2 regions of the Pseudomonas sp. SH10-3B genome follow, and region 2 is predicted to be linked to the other one. Evidence: predicted binding sites of a transcription regulator. Region 2 holds the regulator's gene; the other holds the start of a gene.

Region 1 (4,192 bases), on a different contig from region 2:
GACTCGGTCACATCGCGAATGGTCGCCACGTTGTTGTTGATCTCTTCGGCCACCGCGCTTTGCTCTTCGGCGGCGCTGGCGATTTGCAGGTTCATGTCGCTGATCACCGTGACCGCCTCGCCGATCTGGCGCAGGGCGGTGACGGCCTCGCCGACCTGTTCGACACTGCCCTGGGCCTGGCGGTAGCTGTTGCCCATGGAACCGACAACCTCTTCGGTGCCGTTCTGCAATTGCTCGATCACCAGGCGGGTTTCTTCCACCGACTCCTGGGTACGCCGTGCCAGGTTGCGCACTTCGTCGGCGACCACGGCAAACCCACGGCCGGCCTCACCGGCGCGGGCGGCTTCGATCGCTGCGTTGAGCGCCAGCAGGTTGGTCTGCTCGGCGATGCCGCGAATCACCTCCAGCACGGAACCGATCTTCTCGCTGTTGGCGGACAGGCCTTCGACCTGGGCCATGGCGGTGCTCATATCGGCCGCCAGTTGACCGATATTGGTGGTGGTGCGGTCGATCACCGTCAGGCCGTCGCGGGTGGCCTGGTCGGCATCGCGTGCGGCCTGGGCGGCCTGCGCGGCGCTGCGGGCCACGTCTTGAGCGGTGGCGCTCATTTCGTGGGAGGCGGTGGCCACCTGGTCGACCTGGCGGTACTGCTGCTCCATGCCGGCGCTGGTTTCAGTCGCAATCGCGGCGGACTGGTCGGCGGTGCCACGGGCGTCCTGTACGGAGCGTTTTACTTCGGCAATGATCGGTTGCAGCTTGTCGAGGAAACGGTTGAACCAACTGGCCAGTTGGCCCAGCTCATCTTGTTTGTCATAGGCCAGGCGTCGAGTCAGGTCGCCTTCGCCACTGGCGATGTCTTCGAGCATGTGCGCCACGCCGAGGATCGGTCGGGTTACGCTGCGGGCCATCAGCCACACCAGAATCAGGCCGATCACGGCGGCCAGCAGGCCCAGGCTCAGTTCCAGCAGGGTGCCGCGCGTATTATCGGCGTCCATCTGGGTCTTCAGTGCTTCAGCCGGCCCGACCAGGACTTTTTCCGGCACATCCAGCAATACGCCCCATGGCTTGCCGTCGGGAATCGGCGCGAACGGCGCCAGCACCTTGAGCTGATGGTCGGTGCGCAGGCTGCGGATTTGTGTCCCGCTGGCCAATGCGCTGATCAATTGCGCGCCGCTTTGCGTATCGACCTGATCCAGGCGTTTGCTCAACTGGCTGGCGTCCGCGCTGTAGCCGGCAAGCAAACCGGTGGGGCTGAGGATGCTGACCTGGGTCTGGCCGTCATACAGCTTGTGGCTGGCCTGCTGGCTCACGGCCTGCAGGCTGTTGAGGTTGATGTCCACCGACAACGAGGCAATGACTTTGCCATTGACCGTCAACGGAAACACGATGCTGGTCATCAGCACGTTTTGCCCGTCGATCACATAAAAGTACGGCTCGATCACGCACGGCTTGAGTGTGCTGCGCGGGCAAGTGAACCAGGCGTTGGCCGGTTCACCGCTGGGGCCGATGCGGGTGTCGGACATGTCGCTTTCCGGCAGTGCCATTGAGGTCAACTTGCCTGGTGTCGGCTGCGACCAGTACAGGGCAAAGCGGCCCTTGTCATTACTGCCCAGCTCCGCCTGACCGGCGAACAACTCATCCTTGCCGTCCAGCGCATTGGCTTCGAAGACCAGGGACAGGCCCAGCAGGTCCGGGTTGGCCTGAAGCGCGGCCTTGACCTGGCGGGTCAGGTCTTCGCGGGTGTCGAAGGCGTCGAGGAAGCGTTTTTCGGCTTGCTCGCGCAGGAACAGGACCTGGCGGGAAAACCCATGCCCATATTGATAGGCGTCCATGAACTGCTGGCGGATGCCCAGCGCCTGCACCTCACCTTGGGCCTCGATGCGTGCCTGGGCCGCTTCATCGAGCATCTGCATGCTGGAGGCTTTGACCTGCTCGGAACTCTGCGCCATGCGGTACAACGACAAACCCACCAGCAGGGTCACGATTCCCAGCAGGCAAAGGCCGGCGAGCAGGGTGATTTTCCATTGAATGGAGAGCTGTCTGAGGGACATCGGTACATCCTTGGCTGAAAACACATAGAGCTCGGTTATCGGCCGATCTGTAATTTTCTTTATTCAAACGATCAATTTAAACCCGAAAGCGGCGCCGTTTTTTGACATGGAGCCCGCCCTGCTGCAAAGTGCGCGCCCTCTAATAAGACCTCCTTCAAGCCTGCGCGCTGGCTGCCACCCGATGGCCGCCTGGGCGCGGGCATGCCTGTTTTTTATGTTTCTGCTTGAGGTAACCATGATTAACGCAGTCATCGCCGCGGTCGGCACCATGCTGGTGCTCAGCCTGTCCCGCGTGCATGTGGTCATCGCCATTATCGTCGGCGCCCTGGTGGGCGGCCTGACCGGTGGCCTGGGCATCGAGGCCACGCTCAAGGCGTTCAACGGTGGCTTGGGGGGTGGTGCGACCGTGGCCTTGTCCTACGCCTTGCTTGGCGCTTTCGCCGTGGCGATTGCCAAGTCCGGCCTGGCCCACGCCCTGGCGGACAAGGCCTTGCTGCTGGTCGATCGTCAGGAAGCCACCGGCGGCAACCACGTCAAATGGCTGCTGATCGGCCTGCTGTGGGTGGTCGCGATCGCGTCGCAGAACATCCTGCCGATCCATATCGCGTTTATCCCGTTGCTGGTGCCGCCCCTGCTGTATGTGCTGACCAAATTGCAGTTGGACCGGCGCCTTATCGCCTGCGTGATGACCTTCGGCCTGATCACGCCGTACATGTTCCTGCCGGTGGGCTTCGGCAATATCTTCCTCAACCAGATCCTGCTGGCCAACGTGGCCAAGAGCGGCGTGGACATCAGCCAGGTCAACGTCACCCACGCCATGAGCCTGCCGGCGCTGGGCATGGTGGTCGGGCTGCTGGTGGCGGTGTTTATCAGCTACCGCAAGAAGCGTGTGTATGACCTGGAGAAAATCGAGCGGGTCGAGCAAGTGGCGGTGCAGTACAACCCGCTGACCCTGCTGGTGGCCGGTCTGGCGATTGCCTCGGCGTTCATCATCCAGTTGTGGCTGGATTCGATGATCATCGGTGCCCTGGCCGGGTTCCTGATTTTCTCGGTGTCGGGCATTGTGCGCTGGCGCGACACCGACGACCTGTTCACCGAAGGCATGAAGATGATGGCGATGATCGGCTTCATCATGATTGCTTCGTCGGGCTTTGCCGAAGTGCTCAAGGCCACTGGCGATGTGCGCTCGTTGGTGGAGGCCTCGGCGGCGTTCATCGGTCATAGCCGTGGGGTGGGAGCGTTGTTGATGTTGCTGGTGGGGCTGCTGGTGACCATGGGCATCGGTTCGTCGTTTTCCACCGTGCCGATCCTCGCCGCGATTTTTGTGCCGCTGTGTGTGCAACTGGGCTTCAGCCCGCTGGCCATCGTATGCATCGTCGGTACTGCCGGGGCGTTGGGTGATGCCGGTTCGCCCGCTTCGGACTCCACCCTCGGCCCGACCTCCGGCCTGAATATCGACGGCCAGCATCACCATATCTGGGACACCGTGGTGCCGACGTTCCTGCATTACAACATCCCGTTGCTGGCGTTTGGCTGGTTTGCGGCGATGACGCTCTGATCTACAGGTTCACCGTTGCTGGCCGATAACCTCTCAAGTCGCCTAATAAGAGAGAAAAGCCATGCGTCTGAGCCTGAAGGCCAAAGTCCTGTCCCTCGCCGTTGTGCCGGTGTTGCTGTTTGCCGTGGTGATCAGCCTGACCACCGTGTGGATCCTCCAGGGGCAAGCGCGCAACGAGGTCGATGAAACCCGCCAGCGCCTGCTCAACGACGCCAAGGCCACCCTGCAAAGTTATGTGGAAGTGGCCATGACCACCATCAAGCCGCTCTACGACGCCGCCGCCCCCGGCGATACGGCGGCGCGGGCCGAGGTGGTCAAGCTGCTGTCCAACACTAGTTACGGCAAGGACGGTTACTTCTTCGGCTACGACTCCGAGACCATCCGCCTGTTCAAGGGCAACAGCCCCGACGGCGTGGGCAAGAGCTTCAAGGACAACCGTGACCCCAATGGGGTCTACGTCAACCGCGACCTGGTCAAGGTCGGCAAGGACGGCACCCACTACCTGCAATACAGCTCGACCCAGCCCGGCCAGACCGAGCTGGTGCCCAAGATGGGCTACACCGAATACCTGCCCAAGTGGGAC
Region 2 (4,192 bases):
AGTCCCTGGCCAACGCGCTCGATCCGTTGCTGCGCAAGCGTGTGGTGCTGATTGACACCGCCGGCCTGCAAGCCAGCGATCCGGCGTTGCGCATGCAGCTGGAAAGCCTGGCCGGGCGCGGCATCAAGTCAAAAAATTACCTGGTGCTTGCAACCACCAGCCAGAAACAGGTTCTTACCGCTGCGTACCATAGCTACAAGCGTTGCGGTCTGGCCGGTTGCATCCTGACCAAACTGGATGAAACCGCCAGCCTGGGCGAAGTGTTGAGCCTGGCTATCAGCCATGAACTACCGGTTGCTTACCTGACCGACGGGCCGCGGATCCCGGATGATTTGCATCTGCCGCGCCGTCATCAGTTGGTCAGCCGCGCCGTGAGCGTGCAAATGCAAGAAGAGCCTAGCGAGGAAGCGATGGCCGATATGTTCGCCGACCTTTACCACAACCCGGCAAAGCGGGTGGGTTGAGGCGCGATGAACACCGTGAAATGTACCTACATCGATGGTCTGCAAGCGATTCACGCGGCCAAGCCATGTAGCCTGCGTCTAAGCAAGACAAGGTAAAGAAATAAAATGGGCAGCATGCATCCCGTACAGGTGATCGCGGTGACCGGCGGCAAAGGTGGCGTCGGAAAAACTAACGTGTCAGTGAATTTGTCCCTGGCCCTGGCAGAGCTTGGCCGTCGCGTCATGCTGCTGGATGCTGACCTGGGGCTGGCGAACGTCGACGTTCTGCTGGGGCTGACGCCCAAACACACCCTTGCCGATGTGATCGAGGGGCGCTGTGAGCTGCGCGATGTGCTGCTCCAGGGCCCTGGCGGGATCCGCATCGTGCCGGCCGCCTCCGGCACCCAGAGCATGGTGCACCTGAGTCCGGCTCAGCATGCCGGCCTGATCCAGGCATTCAGTGATATCGGCGACAACCTCGACGTGCTGGTGATCGACACCGCCGCCGGGATCGGCGAGTCCGTGGTCAGCTTCGTGCGCGCGGCGCAGGAAGTCTTGCTGGTGGTCTGCGATGAACCCACCTCGATCACCGACGCCTACGCCCTGATCAAACTGCTTAACCGCGACTACGGCATGAACCGCTTCCGCGTCCTGGCCAACATGGCCCAGAGCCCGCAGGAAGGTCGCAACCTGTTCGCCAAGTTGACCAAGGTCACGGATCGCTTTCTCGATGTGGCCTTACAATACGTCGGCGCAGTTCCCTACGACGAGTGTGTGCGCAAGGCTGTGCAAAAGCAGCGTGCAGTCTACGAAGCGTTCCCTCGCTCCAAATGCGCATTGGCGTTCAAGGCTATTGCCCAGAAGGTCGATACCTGGCCGTTGCCTGCCAACCCTCGGGGGCATCTGGAGTTTTTCGTCGAGCGATTGGTGCATCAGACGAGTGCAGGACCGGTGCTATGACAGCGAACGGCTATAACGCGTACAAGAAGTCTGCCCGTGACAGTCAAGGCGAGTTGATCGAGCGCTATGCGCCGCTGGTCAAGCGGATCGCCTATCACCTGCTGGCACGCCTGCCCGCCAGTGTCCAGGTCGAAGACCTGATCCAGGCGGGCATGATCGGCCTGCTCGAAGTGTCGACCAAGTACGACGCAAGCAAGGGTGCAAGTTTCGAGACCTATGCGGGTATCCGTATCCGTGGCGCGATGCTGGACGAAGTGCGCAAGGGTGACTGGGCGCCACGCTCGGTGCACCGCAATACGCGCATGGTCAGTGACGCAATTCGGGCAATTGAAGCAAAAACCGGTCGCGACGCTAAAGATCACGAAGTTGCGGCCGAACTCCAATTGAGTCTCGACGATTATTACGGGATTTTGAACGATACCTTGGGCAGCCGCCTGTTCAGTTTCGACGACCTGTTGCAGGACGGCGAGCACGAAGGGCTGCACGAGGACGGCGCGAGCGCGCATATGGAGCCGTCGCGTGACCTGGAAGACGAACGTTTCCAGGGGGCGTTGGCGGACGCCATTGCCAACCTGCCGGAGCGCGAGCGGTTGGTGTTGGCGCTGTACTACGACGAAGAGCTGAACCTCAAGGAAATCGGTGAGGTCCTGGGGGTCAGCGAATCGCGTGTCAGCCAGTTGCACAGCCAGTGCGCGGCCCGCTTGCGGGGGCGTTTGGGAGAGTGGCGAGCGCGCTGACAGGCAGTGTGGGGAGCATTGCAAAGCGATACCGCGAAGGTGATTGGCCTTCGCGGGTTCGACCCGTGGTGCCCCCGGCAGTCCTTGTTGTGTAATGCCTGTTGATTGAAATGGCGCGTCCAGGTGCTGGGCGCGTTTAAGACTGCTTGGAGGTCGAATTGGACAAGAACATGAAAATCCTCATCGTTGATGACTTCTCAACGATGCGGCGGATCATAAAAAACCTGTTGCGTGACCTGGGGTTCACAAACACGGTCGAGGCGGATGATGGCCTGACGGCGATTCCGATCCTCAACAGCGGGAGCATCGACTTTCTGGTAACGGACTGGAACATGCCGGGCATGACCGGTATCGACTTGTTGCGCCACGTGCGTGCCGACGAAAAACTGCGCAGCCTTCCCGTGTTGATGGTGACCGCCGAGGCCAAGCGTGAACAGATCATCGAAGCCGCCCAAGCCGGGGTCAACGGTTACGTGGTCAAGCCATTCACTGCACAGGCCTTGAAAGAGAAGATCGAAAAGATCTTCGAACGCATCCACGGCTAATGCCATCGCGGGGGAGCTATGGAGCATAAAGAAACGTCACTGGGCGACTTTGAGTCGACCCTGAAAAAGCATGCTCACCAGTTGGTCGACAGCCTTGAAAAAGGCCATTTCGGCGACGCGGTGCAGTTGATCCATGAGCTCAACCAGACCCGTGACCGCGGCCTGTACCAGGAAGTGGGCAAGCTCACACGCGAGCTGCACAGTGCGATCGTCAATTTCCAGATTGATCCGCACATGCCCCAGGCCGAAGAGATTTCGCAGATCACCGATGCCACCGAACGCCTGTCCTATGTGGTCAGGCTGACCGAGGCGGCGGCCAACCGCACCATGGACCTGGTGGAAAACGCCACGCCCCTGGTTAACGGCATGGCCACTGAGGCCCACGCCCTGAGCAACGACTGGGGCCGCTTCATGCGCCGTGAAGTCGGTGCAGAAGAGTTTCGTGAGCTGGCCCGTCGAGTCGAAGGGTTCCTGTCACGCAGCGAGCAGGAAAACCGCACGGTTGCCAGCAACCTCAATGACATTCTGCTCGCCCAGGATTACCAGGACCTGACTGGTCAGGTGATCAAGCGTGTGACCCAGTTGGTCACCGAAGTGGAAAGCAACCTGCTCAAATTGGTGCTCATGGCCGGCCAGGTCGACCGTTTTGCCGGCATCGAACATGACCGCGAAGCGATCCTCTCTGAAAAAGATCCACAAAAACATCTCGCCAAGGGTGAAGGTCCGCAGATTCATGCCGATAAACGTGAAGACGTTGTGTCAGGTCAGGATGACGTAGATGACCTGTTATCCAGTTTAGGCTTCTAAGGAGCACCCACATGAGCTTCGGCGCCGATGAAGAGATCCTTCAGGATTTCCTTGTAGAGGCCGGCGAAATTTTAGAGCAACTGTCCGAACAACTGGTCGAGCTGGAAAGCCGCCCGGATGATGCGAACCTGCTCAATGCAATTTTTCGCGGTTTTCATACTGTAAAAGGGGGCGCCGGCTTCCTCCAGCTCCATGAGCTGGTGGAGTGCTGCCACATCGCCGAGAACGTGTTCGACATCCTGCGCAAGGGTGAGCGTCACGTTGATTCGGAGTTGATGGACGTGATTCTCGAAGCACTGGATGCGGTCAACGGCATGTTCAGCGAAGTTCGCGAGCGTGCCCCGATCACCGCAGCCACGCCGGAACTGCTGGCCGCCCTGGCGCGCTATGCAGAGCCGGCCGACACCACGGCAGCGCCGGTGGTCGAAGCCGCACCGGAACCGGTGGCGGAGCCTGAAGCAGATGTGACGGACAGTGAGTTCGAACAACTGCTCAACTCCCTCAGTGCCGTCAAGGCCGAGGCCGAAGCTCCGGCCGCCGTTGCCCCGGCTGTCGCGCCGAGCAGCGAAGACATTACCGACGCTGAGTTCGAGTCTTTGCTCGACCAGTTGCACGGCAAAGGTCAGTTCGCGGCCGACGCCGTGGCGCCTGCCGGTGCTGTCCCAGCTGCGGTGGATGCGCCTGTCGCGCCTGCCAGCAC

What was found. The regulator FliA, encoded in region 2, starts transcription of late flagellar genes. The targets are predictions, from matches to a motif close to CTAAAGTTTNNNNNNNNNNNGCCGNTAA.
Region 1: a site for FliA is predicted at 2,087-2,114, ahead of J1G35_RS20830 (methyl-accepting chemotaxis protein). Genes of this name have one in related genera too.

Annotation. Positions count from the first base shown of each region.
Region 1 is NZ_JAFLXD010000030.1:58,744-62,935, forward strand. Features, by position in the region: gene J1G35_RS20830 (methyl-accepting chemotaxis protein) at 1-2,051, opposite strand, end outside; gene J1G35_RS20835 (Na+/H+ antiporter NhaC family protein) at 2,290-3,609, shown strand; gene J1G35_RS20840 (methyl-accepting chemotaxis protein) at 3,671-4,192, shown strand, end outside.
Region 2 is NZ_JAFLXD010000016.1:3,632-7,823, reverse strand. Features, by position in the region: gene flhF (flagellar biosynthesis protein FlhF) at 1-464, shown strand, start outside; gene fleN (flagellar synthesis regulator FleN) at 570-1,403, shown strand; gene fliA (RNA polymerase sigma factor FliA) at 1,400-2,140, shown strand; gene J1G35_RS14185 (chemotaxis response regulator CheY) at 2,311-2,685, shown strand; gene J1G35_RS14180 (protein phosphatase CheZ) at 2,704-3,492, shown strand; gene J1G35_RS14175 (chemotaxis protein CheA) at 3,504-4,192, shown strand, end outside.